4 linked regions of the Terriglobus roseus genome follow. The protein of the gene in region 1 binds, or shares a complex with, the protein of each later gene. Links are inferred from orthologs where the notes say so. Each region holds a gene or a part of one and is shown in the gene's direction. Other genes may lie near its edges.

Evidence for each region.
Region 2: the proteins of accD (region 1) and BLT38_RS08035 are in contact, whole or in part, in a solved structure (PDB 8UXZ), measured with the Escherichia coli proteins. The link is inferred for Terriglobus roseus from one-to-one orthologs.
Region 3: the proteins of accD (region 1) and accB are in contact, whole or in part, in a solved structure (PDB 8UXZ), measured with the Escherichia coli proteins. The link is inferred for Terriglobus roseus from one-to-one orthologs.
Region 4: the proteins of accD (region 1) and accC are in contact, whole or in part, in a solved structure (PDB 8UXZ), measured with the Escherichia coli proteins. The link is inferred for Terriglobus roseus from one-to-one orthologs.

The regions. Positions count from the first base shown.
Region 1 is NZ_LT629690.1:4,183,791-4,188,689, forward strand. What follows is about bases 988-3,909. They hold accD (acetyl-CoA carboxylase, carboxyltransferase subunit beta), read left to right. Parts: upstream 988-1,989; coding sequence 1,990-2,829; downstream 2,830-3,909. Other genes in these bases: BLT38_RS17525 (DUF2157 domain-containing protein), read right to left, coding at 988-1,953; BLT38_RS17535 (protease pro-enzyme activation domain-containing protein), read left to right, coding at 3,001-3,909. Outside these bases: BLT38_RS17515 (alpha-galactosidase), read left to right, coding at 1-133; BLT38_RS17520 (GDYXXLXY domain-containing protein), read right to left, coding at 134-694; more of BLT38_RS17525, read right to left, coding at 691-987; more of BLT38_RS17535, read left to right, coding at 3,910-4,899.
Region 2 is NZ_LT629690.1:1,884,184-1,889,005, forward strand. Bases 949-3,793 are described here. They hold BLT38_RS08035 (acetyl-CoA carboxylase carboxyltransferase subunit alpha), read left to right. Parts: upstream 949-1,873; coding sequence 1,874-2,713; downstream 2,714-3,793. Other genes in these bases: BLT38_RS08025 (DUF4136 domain-containing protein), read right to left, coding at 949-1,286; BLT38_RS08030 (DoxX family protein), read left to right, coding at 1,406-1,819; BLT38_RS08040 (hypothetical protein), read left to right, coding at 2,759-3,766. In the rest of the region: dnaE (DNA polymerase III subunit alpha), read left to right, coding at 1-662; more of BLT38_RS08025, read right to left, coding at 714-948; BLT38_RS08045 (DUF2845 domain-containing protein), read left to right, coding at 3,849-4,822. UniProt on the Escherichia coli protein: Component of the acetyl coenzyme A carboxylase (ACC) complex. First, biotin carboxylase catalyzes the carboxylation of biotin on its carrier protein (BCCP) and then the CO(2) group is transferred by the carboxyltransferase to acetyl-CoA to form malonyl-CoA.
Region 3 is NZ_LT629690.1:1,415,586-1,420,489, forward strand. The notes cover bases 1,978-4,904. They hold accB (acetyl-CoA carboxylase biotin carboxyl carrier protein), read left to right. Parts: upstream 1,978-3,157; coding sequence 3,158-3,652; downstream 3,653-4,904. Other genes in these bases: BLT38_RS06080 (M24 family metallopeptidase), read left to right, coding at 1,978-3,127; accC (acetyl-CoA carboxylase biotin carboxylase subunit), read left to right, coding at 3,663-4,904. Outside these bases: BLT38_RS06065 (AMP-dependent synthetase/ligase), read left to right, coding at 1-671; BLT38_RS06070 (helix-turn-helix domain-containing protein), read left to right, coding at 819-1,073; BLT38_RS06075 (metallophosphoesterase), read right to left, coding at 1,075-1,950; more of BLT38_RS06080, read left to right, coding at 1,973-1,977. UniProt on the Escherichia coli protein: This protein is a component of the acetyl coenzyme A carboxylase complex; first, biotin carboxylase catalyzes the carboxylation of the carrier protein and then the transcarboxylase transfers the carboxyl group to form malonyl-CoA.
Region 4 is NZ_LT629690.1:1,418,578-1,423,420, forward strand. Bases 1-2,866 are described here. They hold accC (acetyl-CoA carboxylase biotin carboxylase subunit), read left to right. Parts: upstream 1-670; coding sequence 671-2,062; downstream 2,063-2,866. Other genes in these bases: BLT38_RS06080 (M24 family metallopeptidase), read left to right, coding at 1-135; accB (acetyl-CoA carboxylase biotin carboxyl carrier protein), read left to right, coding at 166-660; BLT38_RS06095 (FG-GAP-like repeat-containing protein), read right to left, coding at 2,443-2,866. Outside these bases: more of BLT38_RS06095, read right to left, coding at 2,867-4,843. UniProt on the Escherichia coli protein: This protein is a component of the acetyl coenzyme A carboxylase complex; first, biotin carboxylase catalyzes the carboxylation of the carrier protein and then the transcarboxylase transfers the carboxyl group to form malonyl-CoA.

The DNA.
Region 1 (4,899 bases):
CATTGGTATCGCTGCGAACACGAAGCTCACCGTGTTAGCAGGCACAGGTACTGCGACTGAACGCGACGGCGCAGCAGCAGTGACCATTGCAAAGCCGCTCGGCTATGTGTGGTTAAGGTTCGATAGCAAGTAGTTACAACTTCAGAACGTGCCAACCGGTGCTGTCCGAAACAGCAAGCTGAATCGGCCGCGGCGGCCCACTGGAAGGCACAGTAACCTCCACCCACAACGACGCATCACGCGACTGCGGCAAGGGCGAGGCTGCGTGTTCCGGCAGGAAGAAATTGACGCCCTGCTCCAGTGGAGCGTTATGGCAGTCCTGGCCCTCCCACAACGAGACAGCCTGCGAGTTGCCCGGTGAAAGTGTTGCGACAGCATGCACGGTTAAGTGGCCGTTCTCTGCACTCAGCGTCACAGGCCATACTCCCATCCTGCGCGTACTCGGCATGCCTCGAAACGCGCTGTAGGTGTTTGAGGGATCAATGCCGGACGCAGGGAGTGAACATCCATCCACGGCAAGCTGTAGTGCAAGGTAGCGGCCACGCAGCGGTGTAGAGGGATCAAACTGTTGCGTCCGCACCCACACGCGAGGCTTGGTGATGCGGTCAAGCGCATACGTTCCCGCAACGCTAAGCGCTATTGCCGACTGAATCAGCAGCAGAGTCACTGCAGCCTTTGTTCCAGAGAGTGTCATGCCGCCTCCTCTGTCATCTGCAACAGCAGCCTGCGGCGCAGACGCTCCAGTACGTAGCCACCGGCGAGAAACAACACGCCCAATCCGATCAGTCCCAGCGAGCGGTCCAGCTTGTCCATCAGGTCAGAGAAGTAGAACCACAGAACGACTACACCGAACGCAACCGTGGCATAGTTCACCACGCCACGCGCTTTGTGCCGAACACCCCACCACGCAAGCGCAGCAGCCGCCAACGCCAACAGCAGATAACTAAATACGGAAGGCTCCCAGGTCACATAGGGACGACTCCACGGATTGCCCAGATCAACGACGCCATGGCTTACGGGCCGTACCAGCCACGGCAACGCAATGCCCACAGCAACAGCTCCTGCAATCACCGGAAACGCTTCTCGGCTGCGAAGCCAGCCCCATGCCATCAGACCGATCACGAGCAATAGCCACAGTGCGCGATAGCGCAACGGTATAAAGCTGCTATAGCCCCGGGTGAAAAATACATAACGATACTGCCAGCCGTCAGCCAGAATGCCTACGGATACCGGTATTGCCAGTGCTTCCACGGCAAACAACCAGTTCCCCACCGCACGCACCGGCTCGGCCAGATACCGCAACAGGTAGACAGCTCCCACCAGCAACGCCAATCGCGACAGATAGACATTGCCGCCCTCGTACGGTTGCATGCGGTCACCCAACTCGCAGATAGCCCATGCAGGCACCAGCAGTAGCGTCAGCGTCTTCTGTGGCACGTCTCGCAGCAGCCACCATCCCGCAGCGGCACCCAGCGCCCACATCAAAATTGCGTTGGGCCAGTGCGCCTCGATATTGAAAATCTGTCCGGAAAGCGCAATCGCCCCACCCAGCGCAACGGTGCCAATGGCGTGCAGCGCCATCGCCAGCGCATCAAACCGTTCTCGCACAGCAATGGCCGCGCCGTGCAGCCCCACAAGCGCGCCCATAACCAGCAGCAGGCGGAATCCTGGTCCAATGTTGTCCCAGTGTGCCGCCACAAACAGCAAGATGCCCGCGCTAAGCAGCACGGCTCCAAAGATCAACGCCAGCCGCACCTGCCAGCGCTGCGCCTCAGGCCGCGGCGTGCGACTCGCATGTTCCTCTTCCCACGCACGAATGCGTTGGGCGGTTGCTGAGTCAATCACACCTGCTGCAGACCACTCCGCAAGCTTCGGTTCAATGTCCAGCATCATCGGTGCAGCAAGTGGAGCATTGCAGGAAAGATCCAGCAAGCGAAAAACAGGGGGTACCAACCCGCTTTTCCCAAAACAGATACACTAGGGAACGCGATGGCTTGGTTCAAACGGCAAGGCAATGAGATCGTCTCGGAGGCGGAGCGTACCGTCCGCACCGAAGGTTTGTGGGTTAAGTGCCCGGATTGCGGCAAGGCGATCTTCCGCGCGGAACTGGATGCAAACCTCCAGGTCTGCCCCTACTGCGGACATCACTTCAAGATGGACGCACGCCGCCGCATCGACCTCCTGCTGGAACCCGGCTATGAACTCGTCGATCTCGACCTCAAATCGACAGACCCGCTGAACTTCACCGACCTCAAGCCGTACAAGAAGCGCCTGGCCGAAGCGCAGGCCAAGACCGGCCTCAACGACGCCATCGTCAACGCCGTCGGCAAACTCGGTGAACACAACGTCGTCATCTCCGCCATGGAGTACAGCTTCATCGGCGGTTCCATGGGCGCCGTCGTGGGTGAAACCATCGCACGCGCTGTCGACCGCTCGCTGGATACGCGCAGCCCCCTGGTCATCATCTCCGCCAGCGGTGGCGCACGCATGATGGAGGGCATCGTCAGCCTCATGCAGCTCGCCAAAATCTCCACCGCGCTGGGCCGCCTGGCAGACGAGAAGATTCCCTACATCAGCCTCATGACCGACCCCACCACCGGCGGCGTCACGGCATCCTTCGCCATGCTCGGCGACCTCAACATCGCAGAGCCCGGAGCCCTCATCGGCTTCGCCGGCCCCCGCGTCATCGAGCAGACCATCCGTCAGAAGCTGCCCGAAGGCTTCCAGCGGTCTGAGTTCCTGTTAGAGCACGGCTTCCTCGACGCCGTAGTCTCCCGCAAGGACACCAAGGCCTACCTCGACCGCGCCTTCACCTGGATGACAGCCTAACCAGTTCCCAAACTGGTTCTGCTAAAACACATTTACGGTGTTCTGCGCGACAGAACGACCGTCCTCAGTGTTTACTTCTGACATAAGAACACAACATCCAACGACACAGACCGCAGGCCCTGCGGCCGTGTCGTTATTGACGTATATCGCCAAACGGAACGAAACCGCTCAATGACGCACATCGCATCCCCCCGTCGCCTTTTCTGTAGCGCACTTACCACCATCACCCTGCTCGTTTCAGTCGCTTTCCCGGCACTTGCAGGAAGCCAGGTAGCGCGCCGGTTGTATTCTCTGCCCTCGTCGTCTGATCCCCGCGTCTCCCTGCCAGATACACTTTCACCGCGTGTGAAGACCGCATCGGTCCTGGGCCACCTTGGCGGCGAAACGCAGCTCACAGGCATGTCGCTGGTACTGAAGCCGACGGATGCACAGTCCGTCGCGCTGCAACAGTTGCTGCTGGACCAGCAGAATCCGTCCTCGCCGCAGTACCACCAGTGGCTCACGCCGCAGACCTACGGCGAACGCTTCGGCCTCTCCGACGCTGATCTGAGCATCGTGAAGGACTGGCTCACCTCCAAAGGCTTCACCGTAGACGAGGTGGCGCCCAGTCGCAATCGCATTGTCTTTTCAGGCACCGCATCAGCAGTGGAGAGCGCCTTTACGACCACCCTGCAACGCTTCCACCGTGCCGACCAGGACTACTTTGAAAACAGCACCGCAATCAGCCTCCCGCAATCCTTAGCCGCGGTGGTCAGCGGCATCACCGGTGTCAGCAGTTACCACATCCAACCCCCCGTGCTAACGCCGCAGGTGGTTGCCCCGCAATACACCACGGGGACAGGTACGCACTATCTCGTGCCGTGGGACTTCCGCCAGATCTTCAGCATGAACACTCTTGTTTCTCAGGGCTATGACGGCACAGGAATCAAGATTGGCGTCATCGGTCAGTCTTCCGTTACCTCGGCTCAACTCACTTACTTCCAGCAACTCACCGGGCAGACACAGAAGCTGCCCACCATGGTGCTTGTGCCAAATACTGGCACCTCAGGCCAACTGTCCGTGAACGATGAGCAGGAGAGTGAGCTTGATCTTGAGTACGCCAGCGGCAGCGCTCCTGGCGCTCAGGTTCTGTTCATTTACACCGGTACGACACAGTCCAGCTCAAATAACGGCGTCTTCACTGCGCTCATTTACGCGGTCACCAACAACCTCGCGCCAATCCTCACGTTGAGTTACGGATCTTGTGAGAATCAAGCCGCCTCTTATGCCAACGCGGTGTTAGAGCTCGTGTTGGCACAGGCGAGCAGCCAGGGGCAGACCGTCCTCGTTTCCTCCGGTGACTGGGGCGCGACTTCATGCGAAACGCCTAACAGCAATGGCATCGTCACCAGCGCACAGGGCGGCCTCTCCGTCTCTTATCCGGCATCCTCGCCAAATGTAACGGCGGTCGGAGGCACCGCGCTAACGGGAACCAGCACCCAATACTGGAACGCGTCCAATAACAGCTATCGCGGCTCCGCTCTCGGATACATACCTGAGACTTCGTGGAATGATTCCTCCCCCACGCTAGGGCTATCTGCCAGCGGTGGCGGTGCGAGCAGTGTCTTCGGTAAACCTTCTTGGCAAGCCGGAGTAGGCGTCCCCTCGGACAGTCATCGTGACATCCCTGACGTCGCCTTTCCGTCCTCCCCTCAGACCATCGGATACCTTGTCTGCGTCGTTGGAACCTATCAGTGCACCAATGGTTCAACCTTCGGAGGATCTTCCGGAACATACGTCTTCGGAGGCACATCGGCTGCCGCGCCCAATTTTGCTGCAATGCTGGCCGTGGTGGAACAAGCCACTGGCAATGCCTCTGGCTTGGGAAACATCAACCCCAAGCTTTACTCCCTGGCAGGAGCAAGTAACGCCAGCAGCATCTTTCACGACATCACCGCTGGCAACAACATGGTGAACTGCGTCGTGGGAACGACGGGCTGTACATCTGGCGTCATGGGTTATAACGCGACGACAGGCTATGACCAGGTAACGGGCCTGGGCTCTGTCGATGCCAGCGGCCTCGTTGCCGGG
Region 2 (4,822 bases), 2.3 Mb from region 1 along the record:
AGAACGAGAAGGAAGTGCTCGGCTTCTTCGTCAGCGGTCATCCGATGGATAAGTATCGCGAGAAGCTGCGCAACATCAAGGGTGTTCTCGATACAGCAACAGCCTGCGAAATGAAGCCCGAGCCTGTGGTGTTTCAACGTGGCCAGCGCGAACCGCAGAATGAAATTCAGATTGCGGGTGTGATCTCCGGTCTGAAGGTGGCAAAGAGCAAGCGCAGTGGTGAAATGTACGCTTCGGCCATTTTGGAAGATACCGTTGGCAAGATTGATCTGATCGCGTTCCCCAAGGACTACGAGAAACTTCAGGAGAAGCTGAAGATCGATGTCCCAGTGCTGGTGCGCGGTTCCTTACGTGGCGAAGAAGACTCAGCCCCAAAGCTCTCTCTGACTGGAATTACGGCGTTGGAGGATGTGCAGATCAAGTTGCCGGAAGCGCTCCGTATCCGGGTGCCATTGCATCACCCTGACGCGGCGTTGCTGGAGAAGCTGGCGACGCTGTTTCAGGAACGTCCGGGACCGGGCAAGCTGCTGCTTGATCTGGAAGAGCCTGGAGAGTTCTGTGCTGTACTAGAGCCGCAAGGATTCAGTGTTTGCGCAGACAGGCTTTTCATTGATCAGGTAGAAGACCTGATCGGCGCAGGAGCCGTTAAGGTTATTAACTAACCAAAAGAGAAATGGGGCACGGCATGAATTGCTGTGCCCCATTCTGTCGCTTTAACGAACTTTGTGAACATCTGGCATCTTGTCGAAGATTTTGTCTACGGCTTTCTCACCCTTCTTTGCGTTCTTATCAGGGTTCTTTGAAAGATCATCGACAGCCGTTCCGCGAAAGATCAACTGATGTGTCCGTGCGTCATACACGTCCACAGCAAGGGTTCCTACGGGAATGTTGTAGACCGTTGTCGTGGCTGGCCCTCCACCGCCCCAGCGCCCCCAGCCATACCATCCGCCCCAGCCTCCATAACCCCAGCCGGGACCAAAGCCGTTATAGAACGTGGTGTACTCCTGACGATTGCGGACTCCGCCAATCGCAGTAACGGCAAGATCGCCACCTTGCGGCACTTCACGGAATCCGCGTTCCGTCAGAGAGGCAACGATATTGCTCCGCAGTCGCTTCTCAACGATGCCATCGGAAGCATGAACGCGATACACAGAGAAGGTGTGGTACTGCTGAAAGTTCGCGTCGTGGTCATAGTCTGTGCGGACATCCTGAGCCACGGCAAAGCTCAATGATCCAGCTAATGCAAACGAAAGAGCAAAACGAAGTATCCATGCGGGTCTGCTCATGGGCAAACACCTCCATAATGGTTAGGACGCGCGTTATGTCCTTATGGGTGTTGAAGAATCACGCCACCGCGCATCTGAAATAGCATAGGTCTTCGTCTCACAAAGAAGAGGGAATCCGAATGTTGCGTGACCATAAAGCAGTTGCGTACGCGATCATGCGTCTGGCTCTTGGAATGAACATCTTTGGCCATGGCTTTTTCCGCATTCTCAGCGGTGTAGGCAACTTCGCGAGTGGGATGGCGCAGGGAATGGACAAGGGGCCGTTGCCACACGTGTTGACGCTGAGCTTCGGCTACTGCATTCCATGGATCGAACTGACGGTTGGATTGTTAATCATCCTGGGCCTGTTCACGCGGTTCGCCCTGGCCTCGGGTGCTCTATTGATGGTGGCGCTGACCTTTGGCACAACGTCCGTTCAGAACTGGAATGGGGCAGGCACGCAATTGATGTACAGCTTTATCTTCTTTGCCATGCTGTGGTTGGTGGAGGCAAATACCTTTTCAGTAGATGGTTTGCTGTCGCGCCGCAAGTGAGAAGCAGCCGGTATAATCGGCAGGAGCCCTTGCGGGCGTTTGGATAAGACCCTGATGGCAGAGATTGAAGCAAAGCCCGTTGCCGCTCCAGTGCCGGAGGCGTGGCGTAAGACTGAGGTAGCACGGGACCCGCAGCGCCTCCATCCCATGAACTTCATTGACGCGATCTTTACCGATCAGAGCGAAATCCACGGTGACCGCAGCTTTGGCGACGATGCGGCGATGTTTACCGGTATGGCTCGCTTTAACGGTGATGAAGTTCTGGTCGTCTGCAATCGCAAAGGCCGCAACGTAAAGGAGCGCATGCAGTATCGCTTCGGTTCTCCGGAACCGGAGGGCTATCGCAAGGCTCTGCGCGCCATGAAGATTGCTGAGAAGTTTGGCAAACCTGTGTTCAGCTTCCTTGACCTTGCCGGTGCCTATCCCGGTCTGGGCGCAGAAGAACGCGGGCAGGGCGAAGCAATTGCCCGCAATCTGATCGAGATGTCTCGACTACGCGTTCCGACGATCACTGTCATTACCGGTGAAGGTGGCTCAGGTGGAGCGCTTGCTCTGGCCGTTGCGGACCGCGTGCTGATGTTGGAGAACGCGATCTATTCCGTCATCTCCCCCGAAGGATGCGCTTCCATCATGTGGAAGGACGCCTCTAAGCGGCAGCAAGCAGCGGAAGCCTTGAAGTACACCGCTCCAGACGTCTCGCGACTGGGCTGCGTGGATGGTGTGATTGCCGAGCCCGCAGGTGGCGCACAAGCGAACCAGGACGAAGCGATTGCGTTGGTCCGTGAAGCGCTGGAGAAGAATTACGCGGAACTGCGGTCTCAATCGGTGGACGAACTACTTGCAGCACGCTACAACAAGTTCCGCAATATTGCTGCGTTTTACGCGACGGCCTGAGGCTGCCTTCGTCTAATACCGGAACCCCTCTGGGAAGGCGTACGGATGCCATTTGCAAAACACTCTCTGCACAAACCATCACGTCCAGCGGCGACATTTCTTTTGTCAGCCGCATGGACCGTGCTTTCGCTGCTTTCTGCAAGCGAATTGTCGCAGCTTGTGCCAGTGATATGGGCCGATTTTGCACGCGAGGTGATTGCTGCGCTTCTGATGCTTGGCGGGTTCTATGCCATGGCACGATTCTGGGTGCCTGACCTGCGACCGCTCAGCAGTCTGGGATTTGTACGCAGACCAGGTATCGAAGGAGAGTTTGGGCGCGGCATTGCGCTGGGGTGGGGCATTGCGATTGCGTTGGTCCTGCCAGCGCTTCTGACAGGCAATCTGTCCATGCAGTTTTCTTTCGATGGACAAACACTGCTGCGGACGTTGTTGAGCATCGCTGTTCTGACCGCATTTGCGCTGGTGGTGCAACTGGTGCTCTCTGGTTTGCCGCTCCGTATGCTGGTCAAGGCTTCGAGTCCTGGCTGGGCTGCTGCAGCGGTCATCTTCGTTGTAACCATGCTGGCCATCACCGGCACTGCATCTCAGGGAAGAACGCTACCGGTTATGGTGCTCGCCGCATCGATTTTCGTGGTAGGGTTTCTGCGGACACGTGCCCTCTGGTTTTCGCTGGGTGTTCAGCTCGGTTGGTCCATTGTGCTGCAGATACTGTTCGGTTCCAGCTCACCATATACACCGGTCACCTTCGGAGTGGTTCAAAGCGGTGCGGAGGGCCCCATCTGGTTTACTGGTGGCCCGTTTGGACCCGAAGCATCCCTGATTACAGTTCTGGTTCTGATCGTCGCGCTCGTGGGAGCGTTTCGCCTCACCAAGGACTACGCCTGGCATTACACATGGCAGCCGCTTGAGGGTGCTGGACATCCGATGGATGTAGCGCCGCCGGCAGAACATCTCCGCGAGGAGAAGCGCCAGGCAGCTGCTGCGCCACTGATTCAGATTGGCGGATTGCAAACGCCACAGGCTCCCTATAACGAACGTAGTGACCCCGCGTAGCTCTTTTTAGACCACCCGGCGCACCGGACTTGCATATTGGCATGTATTAGGTCTAGAGTGCGTGTCATCGGGGTGCCGCGTCATGCGTCACAGAATTGCCGCCGTCTTGCTTGGTATCACTGCCGCGAGCAGTTGCGCTCTTTTTGCGCAACAGACACAAACCGTGGGACCGCTACCGCAGCGAGATGTGTTTGTGGTTGGTCCGGACACTTCAGTGGGCGACCCACTTCGAGACTTCAAGCCCACGCGCGTTGAATACACGCAAGACCCCATGGACATTGGGGGCAAGCGGGAACTTGTGCGCATGCTGCTGATGGAGCAGGGATTCGCACACCGCTCGTTGCCACTGGGTGCGCCGGGGCTGGTTCTCCATGCAAACGGACGCCTCACGGTCGACAACGACAGCCTGAAAAAGCGCATGTTTAAAGACGGCATGAGCGCGGCTGCAGGCGATCGCATCATGGTCACCGACATCAACATCCTCGGAGATCGCATTGACATCGATATCAACGGCGGCCCCTATCTGTCGCATCGTTTCTTGCGCCATATCTCCATCAACGACGTACCGCTGGCGGGCGACGGCGTCATGGGTGAACGGCCCACGGGAACGCGCATCACGTTGTTATTCGAAGGTAAAACCCCGCGTGTATCCGCAGCAGAAGTGAAGGCGCTGTTGGAACCTCTTCTGGACTTTGGCTTGAAGACTTCAGAGCAGGCTTACGCGGATACGCTTCCTGATCCCATCCGCAACGCCATCCTCGAACACGAAGTTTTAGTCGGGATGAATAGGCGCATGGTGCTGGCATCGCTGGGACAGCCGGACAGCAAACTGCGTGAGCGTGCCGCGGAAAGCAGCGACGGAGAAGTCTTTGAGGAATGGATTTACGGTAAAACACCGCAATCGATTCGATTCGTACGTTTCCGTGGTGACCGCGTCGTCCTGATGAAACTGGCTGCGCTCGGCAAGCCGATTGAAGTGCATGATAAGGAAGAGCTTGCAGGATATCGCGACCCCGCCCTTACGCATGAAGTATCGCTCGGCGATGCAAAGGCGGG
Region 3 (4,904 bases), 2.8 Mb from region 1 along the record:
CGTCTCCCGTCATCGCCGTCAATCTGCCAGGTCGCAACAAACTTGGCACTATTGGTCCCAAGTTGAAGAACATCGACGTGCGCTTTGCAGAGGATGGAGAGTTGGAGGTTCGTGGTCCCAGCATCTTCAAGGGCTATTGGCAAAAGCCGCAGCAGACTGCGGATGTCATGGATGGCGAGTGGTTCCGAACGGGCGACATTGGCAAGATCGACTCGGAAGGCTTTCTCTCCATCACTGACCGTAAAAAAGAACTGATCAAGACTGTGGGCGGCAAGTTTATTGCGCCTCAGCCGATTGAGAACAAGCTGAAGGTCTCATCGCTCATCGGCTTTGTGGCCCTGCAGGGCGACAAACGAAAATACGTCGCTGCGATCGTTTCTCCCAACTTTCCAGTATTGGAAGAGTGGGCCAAGCAGCAGGGAATCAACGCATCGGATCGCAGAACCTTAGTTCAGGATGACAACGTCATTAAGCTTTATCAAAAAGAATTTGATCGAGTGAATCAGGAGGCTGCGCCATGGGAAAAGGTGAAGCGGTTCCGGTTAGTGTCCGATGAATGGACAGTGGATGGCGGTGAAGTAACCCCCAGTCTGAAGCTCAAGCGGCGTGTCGTTGCTGCTAACTATGCGAAAGAAATCGAAGCAATGTATAGCGGTGCGGATGCGGAATGAAATAGCTAACTTACTCGTTGCGTTCCGGAACCCCGATAAATGACACAACCAGAAGAATTTGCTTGTACCGGAACTTGGAAAGCTGTACAAGTATGGGGCCGGGAAGCTGTGACTTCCTGCGAATCCTAAATCTCCTGGGAAGAAACCATGCCGAACGCCGCAGAAATAGCTATTCGCGAAGTCATGGATATCCGCCAGGCAGCCGGATATCTGGGAATCAGCAGCGACACGCTGTACCGCTATGCCTCGGAAGGATTTGTGCCCGCGTTTAAGCTGGGAAACCGCTGGCGGTTCAAGAAGACCCTGCTCGATACATGGATGGATCGCCAGTCAGGCATCGTGGCACCTGAGCCGGTAACAGTGAAGGCTGAAAGCAAGAAGCCAGCACGTTCCGCAAAATAGTTCAGGCAGGTTGCAGCGTAAGCAGCGTGAGTTCTGGTGGGCAGTTAAACCGGAATGGTAGGTGCATGCAGCCGAGGCCGCGATTTACATAGACCTGCATCGCAGAATCGCCCACCTTGTGCAGATCCTCCACATATTTCTCACCCATGGCAGGCAACAGGATTGGCGGTAGGAACGGAAGCCGCACCTGTCCTCCGTGTGTATGGCCCGCCAACATCAGATCTACATCGTAGTTCTGAGAAGCAACGGTGTCGGCAAAATCCGGTTCGTGTCCCAGCAGGACGATCGGTTCGTTCGGTTTTCTTTTTGGCATAGCGAGCGCGAGATTGGGCACGTCGAAGTAAGCATCAGCAATGCCGGAAACCCAGATTCTTTCGCCTCGTCTTTCAAGTGATGTGAATTGGTTCAATAACAGCTTGAGGCCGTTGCGACCAAGCGCATCGGCTACGTCTCGCTTAATCGGCGCATCATGATTGCCAAGAGAGCAGAAGCGTATCGAGCATTTAATCTCGCTCAGAATTTCGGCGCAGGCGTATGCATTCGGGACTGATTGGTTGCGGTTGTCGTCCTTGACTGTGGTGACGAAATCGCCTGTGAGCGCAACCATGTCCGGCGCAAGTTCATTCACCCGCCGAACGGCATGGCGGACGAAGAATGATTCGTCATAGTTATGAAAGTGGAAATCACTGAGCTGTGCGATGCGGAAGCCGTGAAACGGAGCAGGTAGATTGCGGATGTAAACCGTGCGCTCCACGGTCATGAGCAAGTGCCGTTCAATCTCGCCAGCGTAAAGGGTTAGACCACCTGCGGTAAGCGCAGCGCCCGCGAGAAACCGTCGTCGCGTAAGGTTTTCTATTGCGCTCTTCCGCGAGGACATACGTCATGATACCGGCTCAGCCATGCGACAGGGAAACACCTGGCATCGTATCCTGTTAAAGATGATGCATCGCGGACGTATCCGCCATCTGGCACAGGAGTTGCGACGCCGGTCGATACCGTCGCTGTTGGTTACAAACCTTCCAGACGTCCGTTATCTAACGGGCTTCACAGGATCAAATGCCGCATTGGTCGTGGTGGCTGAGCCGCGTGTGTCTGCGCGACTATTTACCGACGGCCGCTACACAGTGCAGGCTAAGCGCGAAGTGCAAGGCGCGACTGTTCGCATCGCTCCGAAATCCGCACTTGCAGAGGCATGCGATTGGGCGGAGCAACATGCGGCCCGATGTGGTTTCGATCGCAGCCAAACTACTGTCGCCGCCTTGGCTTCTATGAAGAAGTCCCTAGGAAAGAGAAGCTTTTTCGTTCCCGCGGACGGCTTGATCGCAGCGTTGCGGATGGTCAAGGATGCCATTGAGGTGGATTACATGCGCCGAGCGGCGTCTTTGACTTGTTCGCTCTACGAGGGGCTGCTCGGGTGGATTGAACCAGGCATGCGGGAGCGAGACATTGCTGCTGAGCTTGAACACCGCGCACGTCTGTCCGGTGCGGAAGCCATGAGTTTCGAAACAATCGTGGCTTCGGGTGAACGCAGCAGCCAGCCACATGCCCGTGCCACCCAAGCGCACATCTCTGCGGGAAACCTGGTCACACTCGACTTTGGCATTGTTCTGGATGGTTATTGCTCTGATATGACCCGCACCTTCGCTGTGGGATACGGTGAAAAGCCGGTGCCGCCAAAGGCAAAAGTGCGCTGGGCAGAACAGCGCGAAGTATTTGGAGCGGTTCTTGCTGCACAGCAGGCCGGGGTTAACGCAGTGCGTGCAGGTGCTACCTGTGGCGAGGTGGATCGTGCTGCGCGATCCGTTTTGGAGGCGGCAGGGTATGGAAAATACTTCACCCACTCCACCGGACATGGCGTCGGACTGGAAATTCATGAGGTTCCCCGGGTAGGGAAAGACAGTAAAGACGTTCTGAAGGCCGGAACCGTGATTACAATCGAACCCGGGGTGTATCTGCCCGGACGCTTCGGCGTGCGCATCGAAGATTCTGTACTGGTCACTGAAGATGGCGCCGAGGTGCTGACCCCCGCACACAAAGGCTGGATGGAACTGTAACGCCGACACAGCAAGGCAGGCATAAGGAAGATGATGGAACAGAACGATTTGCAGGAACTTCGCGAGCTTGTCTCCTTCTTGAAGGACAACGGAATCGCCGAATTTGATCTTCACCGCGGAGAGCAGCATGTCCGCATCAAGTTTTCGCAGCCTGCGGCACCGATCGCGTTCGATCCGGCGCAGTTTGCGCATTTTGCGGCTGCTCCGCACGTAGCCCCGGCACCCGTAGCGGCCGCTCCGCTGGCTGTTCCTGCGCCTGCAGCGGCGGCTTCCCCGGCAGAGGTGCTGCACGAGGTGAAGTCGCCCATCGTGGGTACGTTCTATGAGAGCTCCGCTCCTGGTTCTGCTCCGTTCGTGAAGGTGGGTGACACCATCTCCGTTGGCCAAGTGGTGTGCATCGTGGAAGCCATGAAGCTCATGAACGAGATCGAGAGCGACGTTGCCGGTGAAGTGGTGAAGATCCTCACTGAGAACGGGACGCCCGTGGAATACGGTCAGCCGCTGTTCGCGGTACGGCCGCGGTAAGGACGTGGGCATGTTCAAGAAGGTCCTGATCGCAAACCGTGGCGAGATCGCGCTGCGTGTTATCTCGGCTTGCCGGGAGCTTGGCATCCGTACGGTGGCCGTATACTCCGAGGCTGACCGCAACAGCCTCCATGTCCGCTTTGCGGATGAGGCTATCTGCATTGGTCCGCCACGTTCGGCAGAGAGCTACCTCAATGTTCCCGCAGTCATCTCCGCTGCGGAGATCGCGGATGTGGATGCCATTCATCCCGGTTATGGCTTGCTGAGTGAGAACGCCAACTTCGCCGAAGTGTGCCGCGCGAGCAACATCAAGTTCATCGGACCGCGCCCTGAAGTGACGCGCATGATGGGTGAGAAGTCCACCGCCCGGCAGACGATGAAGGCGGCTAACGTGCCTATCCTGCCGGGGTCCGATGGTGTTATCGGATCGGTGGAAGAGGCGCTGCAGTGGGCTGCGGATGTGCGCTACCCGGTGATCCTGAAGGCTGTGGCTGGTGGCGGCGGACGCGGTATGCGTATCGTCCGTTCGGCTGACGAGCTTCCCGGTTTGTACAACCAGGCATCGACCGAGGCGCTGAACGCCTTCGGCAATGGCGACCTGTACATGGAGAAGTTCATCGAGCGTCCTCGCCACATTGAGTTCCAGGTGTTGGCGGACGAGCATGGCAACGTGATGTCGTTGGGCGAGCGTGAGTGCTCTATTCAGCGTCGTCACCAGAAGCTGATCGAGGAAGCTCCGTCGCTGCAGATTACGCCGGAGATCCGTACGCGTCTTGGCGGCGTGATTGAACGGTCGCTGCGTGAGATCGGTTACTGGAACGCTGGCACGATCGAGTTCCTGATGGATGAAGATGGCGAGATCTACTTCATCGAGATGAACACGCGTATTCAGGTTGAGCATCCGGTTACGGAGTTGATCACGGGCATCGACCTGGTGAAGGCGCAGTTGCGCATTGCATCGGGTGAGAAGCTACCGGACATTGTGCCGGCTCGTCCGACGATCAATGGCCACGCGATCGAGTGCCGCATCAACGCTGAACATCCTGAGAAGTTCACTCCTTCCGCGGGCAAGATCACGGCTTGGAATGTGCCGGGCGGAAATGGTGTTCGTGTGGATACGAACCAGTACCAGGAAGGCGTTGTTCCGCCTTACTACGACAGCATGATTGCCAAGGTCATCTGCCATGGCAAGGACCGCGAAGAGGCGATGAACCGCATGCAGCGCGCTCTGAGCCAGTTTGTGGTGGAAGGC
Region 4 (4,843 bases), 2.8 Mb from region 1 along the record:
GGAACCGTGATTACAATCGAACCCGGGGTGTATCTGCCCGGACGCTTCGGCGTGCGCATCGAAGATTCTGTACTGGTCACTGAAGATGGCGCCGAGGTGCTGACCCCCGCACACAAAGGCTGGATGGAACTGTAACGCCGACACAGCAAGGCAGGCATAAGGAAGATGATGGAACAGAACGATTTGCAGGAACTTCGCGAGCTTGTCTCCTTCTTGAAGGACAACGGAATCGCCGAATTTGATCTTCACCGCGGAGAGCAGCATGTCCGCATCAAGTTTTCGCAGCCTGCGGCACCGATCGCGTTCGATCCGGCGCAGTTTGCGCATTTTGCGGCTGCTCCGCACGTAGCCCCGGCACCCGTAGCGGCCGCTCCGCTGGCTGTTCCTGCGCCTGCAGCGGCGGCTTCCCCGGCAGAGGTGCTGCACGAGGTGAAGTCGCCCATCGTGGGTACGTTCTATGAGAGCTCCGCTCCTGGTTCTGCTCCGTTCGTGAAGGTGGGTGACACCATCTCCGTTGGCCAAGTGGTGTGCATCGTGGAAGCCATGAAGCTCATGAACGAGATCGAGAGCGACGTTGCCGGTGAAGTGGTGAAGATCCTCACTGAGAACGGGACGCCCGTGGAATACGGTCAGCCGCTGTTCGCGGTACGGCCGCGGTAAGGACGTGGGCATGTTCAAGAAGGTCCTGATCGCAAACCGTGGCGAGATCGCGCTGCGTGTTATCTCGGCTTGCCGGGAGCTTGGCATCCGTACGGTGGCCGTATACTCCGAGGCTGACCGCAACAGCCTCCATGTCCGCTTTGCGGATGAGGCTATCTGCATTGGTCCGCCACGTTCGGCAGAGAGCTACCTCAATGTTCCCGCAGTCATCTCCGCTGCGGAGATCGCGGATGTGGATGCCATTCATCCCGGTTATGGCTTGCTGAGTGAGAACGCCAACTTCGCCGAAGTGTGCCGCGCGAGCAACATCAAGTTCATCGGACCGCGCCCTGAAGTGACGCGCATGATGGGTGAGAAGTCCACCGCCCGGCAGACGATGAAGGCGGCTAACGTGCCTATCCTGCCGGGGTCCGATGGTGTTATCGGATCGGTGGAAGAGGCGCTGCAGTGGGCTGCGGATGTGCGCTACCCGGTGATCCTGAAGGCTGTGGCTGGTGGCGGCGGACGCGGTATGCGTATCGTCCGTTCGGCTGACGAGCTTCCCGGTTTGTACAACCAGGCATCGACCGAGGCGCTGAACGCCTTCGGCAATGGCGACCTGTACATGGAGAAGTTCATCGAGCGTCCTCGCCACATTGAGTTCCAGGTGTTGGCGGACGAGCATGGCAACGTGATGTCGTTGGGCGAGCGTGAGTGCTCTATTCAGCGTCGTCACCAGAAGCTGATCGAGGAAGCTCCGTCGCTGCAGATTACGCCGGAGATCCGTACGCGTCTTGGCGGCGTGATTGAACGGTCGCTGCGTGAGATCGGTTACTGGAACGCTGGCACGATCGAGTTCCTGATGGATGAAGATGGCGAGATCTACTTCATCGAGATGAACACGCGTATTCAGGTTGAGCATCCGGTTACGGAGTTGATCACGGGCATCGACCTGGTGAAGGCGCAGTTGCGCATTGCATCGGGTGAGAAGCTACCGGACATTGTGCCGGCTCGTCCGACGATCAATGGCCACGCGATCGAGTGCCGCATCAACGCTGAACATCCTGAGAAGTTCACTCCTTCCGCGGGCAAGATCACGGCTTGGAATGTGCCGGGCGGAAATGGTGTTCGTGTGGATACGAACCAGTACCAGGAAGGCGTTGTTCCGCCTTACTACGACAGCATGATTGCCAAGGTCATCTGCCATGGCAAGGACCGCGAAGAGGCGATGAACCGCATGCAGCGCGCTCTGAGCCAGTTTGTGGTGGAAGGCATTCACACGACGATTCCGCTGCAGCAGAAGATCTTCAGCGATCCCGACTTCCGCAAGGGTGACTTCGATACGAAGTTCATGGAACGCTTCTTTGAAAAGGAAGCTGCACGCAAGAAGGCGGAAGCGGAGAACGAACCCACAGGTGCATAAGCAGGGAGGGTACCCCCCTCCCCCCCGTTTTTCTAAAATCGTCTTTCTATTGGGTTTACGGTTCTGGCGTCGCTAAAATCGTCTGCCCATTGGAGTTAGAGGCAAAATCGTCTTTCTAAAAGAGTTAGGGCCACGCGCAAGCGTGGCCCTTTGTCTCTAGTTCTATTTTAGCCGTTTGACGGAAATACCATGCCAACTCTATTTGCTGTGGTTTGTTGGGTTTAAGTGGGTTGAGGACTTGACAGCATCAATCTCTCTTTCTCAATCAGGCCCGGATGTCCGCTTTTGCTTCAGGTCTATGAGTGCATTGGCCTGTTGTCTCCAACCAAGTAGTGGTCGTTGCCGGGACTCCGACCTTTCAGGCCTTCCGATCGGGAAATTTATTGGATGGTAACGGTGAATGTAATGGTGTGGATGGTTGTGCCGCTAGTAGCGGTGACCGTCAGGGGGTACGTTCCGGCGACGGGGTAGAGGGTTTGGGGACCGGAGGGCCCGCTAGAGCGAATGGAATCTCCGCAGCCGACGACGGAGAGCAGGCCGGCAAAGAGGCTAACGGCGAGGAAGAGCGAGCCTCCGCAAATGAGGTGACGCGGCCTCGGGATGGCGCTCCCCACTCTGCGACGGCGGGTGAAGACCAGAGCGAATATACCGAGGGGCAGAGTTCCAGCGACGATGGCGGTGGACGCGCCGGGATTCAAGGGAGACCGACGGGGTGTCAGAGATGCGGACTGGACGTCGGCCTGGAGAGTGAGAGTGGCTGTGGCGGCGCCACCGGTAGGCGTGACGCTGGGGGAAGAGATCGAGCACGTGGAGTTGGTGGGTGCACCGGTGCAGGTGAGGGAGGTCGCGGCCGAGAAGCCATTGAGGGGTGTAAGAGAAATGGTGGTGGTTGCGGCGGAGCCGTGGGTGACGGTAGCCGTGGGAGAGGACAGCGACAGGGAAAAGTCGGCCGCGGCGACGGCGTCGGTGATGATGAGCGTGGTCGGGGGGGTGGTCTGCTCTTGCCCTACGTGAATGCCGGGGAAATAGACCTGGATGGCGTGAGACCCCACTGCAAGAGTGGACGTGATGTACGAGGCAACACCGTTGACCAGCGTCACACTCGCAAGGTTCTTACCCGAATCGATAAACGTGACGGAGCTAACCGGCGTTCCATAGTTCGCAGTCACAGTCGCTCGTAGCGTGACTGCCTTGCCGAATGCGGCTGGGTTGGGTGTGACTGTCAGCTGGATGGTTGTCGTGTCGTTCGAGAGGATATTCAGAACCGCCCCCCCGGACTGGCTGGGAGCATAGAGAGAGTTACCGTGGAAGACGGCGACGAGTTCGTGAGCGCCAGCGGCAAGGGAGCTCGTGGTGAGGGTCGCGGTATTGCCCATGAGTGGCAGAGTAGCGATGGCTTTATAGGGTGGAAAGCCAACTTCGTCGACGAGATCAACGGAGCCGGTAGGATGACCGCTAGAGGCTGTTTCCGTAACGGTGAATGTGATAGGTATACCCGACACGAAGTTAAAGAAGTATGAGGGGTCGGCTCTAAGGTCGGGAGAGACGGTCAGGTCGGTGGCTGTCTGCAGCGTCGGCGCAATAACCTGAGTGTCGTGCAGAAAAATCTGGGCGGTGTTCTGGCCGGACTCGGTGGTTACGAGGTCATTGAGACCGTCGCCATCAAGGTCAGTGATGACGGTTGCGGAGTTACCCCAGGCAGTAGCCGAGAGCCCTTCAAGTAGTGAATTGGGCGCGCGGAAAGTGCCGTCGCCGTTGCCAGCGAAGATGAGCAACGCGTTTCCCGTATCGTTCGCGATGACATCGGGAGTTCCGTCGCCGTCGACGTCTCCAACGGCGACGGTCAGTAAGTAGGCCAGATCCCCGGGTGCCGTAGTGTTCTGAGGCGCGAGAAACTGACCGGGATGGGCGGGATCTCCAAGGTATACGGAGAAGAAGCTACCCTTGCCTGAGACCACCACGTCCGGGAGACCGTCGTGGTTGAGATCCTGCACCGCGATGCTATTGATAAGGGCGGGCGGGCTACTAAAAGCGGGAGCGAGGAACTGCCCGGGATGGGTTGGGTCAGCCAGGAAGACGATAAACTCCCACGTGATGCTGCCTGCAGGCGTGTTGCTGTTATCCGACGGCGCGCAACGCACGATAAGATCAGGCCAGCCGTCGCCGTTCATGTCCGCCGCATTGAGACCAACGACGTCGTAACCGGAAAACGATGAACTGGTGACGCTTGAGGTGAAGGTGCCGGGTGCGGACTGCTGGTTCAGCGCGACAGTAATGCCGCTGGGATTCGCGGAGACTGCATTCCCCACGACGTAGGCAATGTCCGGCAGGCCGTCGTGATTGAAGTCTGCAATGGCAATGGGAGTTCCATGCCCCTCGACCACCTTCGTCGCCGGAAGAAAGGACCCCGGTGACGCGGGATTGTTCCGGAAGAACAACGTAAGTTGGCCACCTCCGCCTGTAAAGACCAGGTCGACAAGACCGTCGGCGTCGAGATCGACGGCGAGCACGCGGATGAAGCCGTCGAGGTTGTTGGCAGTAATTGGTAGGTTGGCAGGCGGGAGAAAATGGCCGGGTTTGTCGGCAAGCGAGACGGCCAGGGCATCGGGATAGCCTTGCACGGTGGCGATATCGGGGATGCCGTCGTTGTTGAAGTCTGCAACCACGGCGCCCGCTAGCTCGTTATAGGCACTGCTGACGGAGAAATCGATCGTCTGGGCGTAGCGAAGGGCGCTAGTGGAGGTGTAGTTCCCTGGAGTAACTGTGAGGGCGACGGGGGAA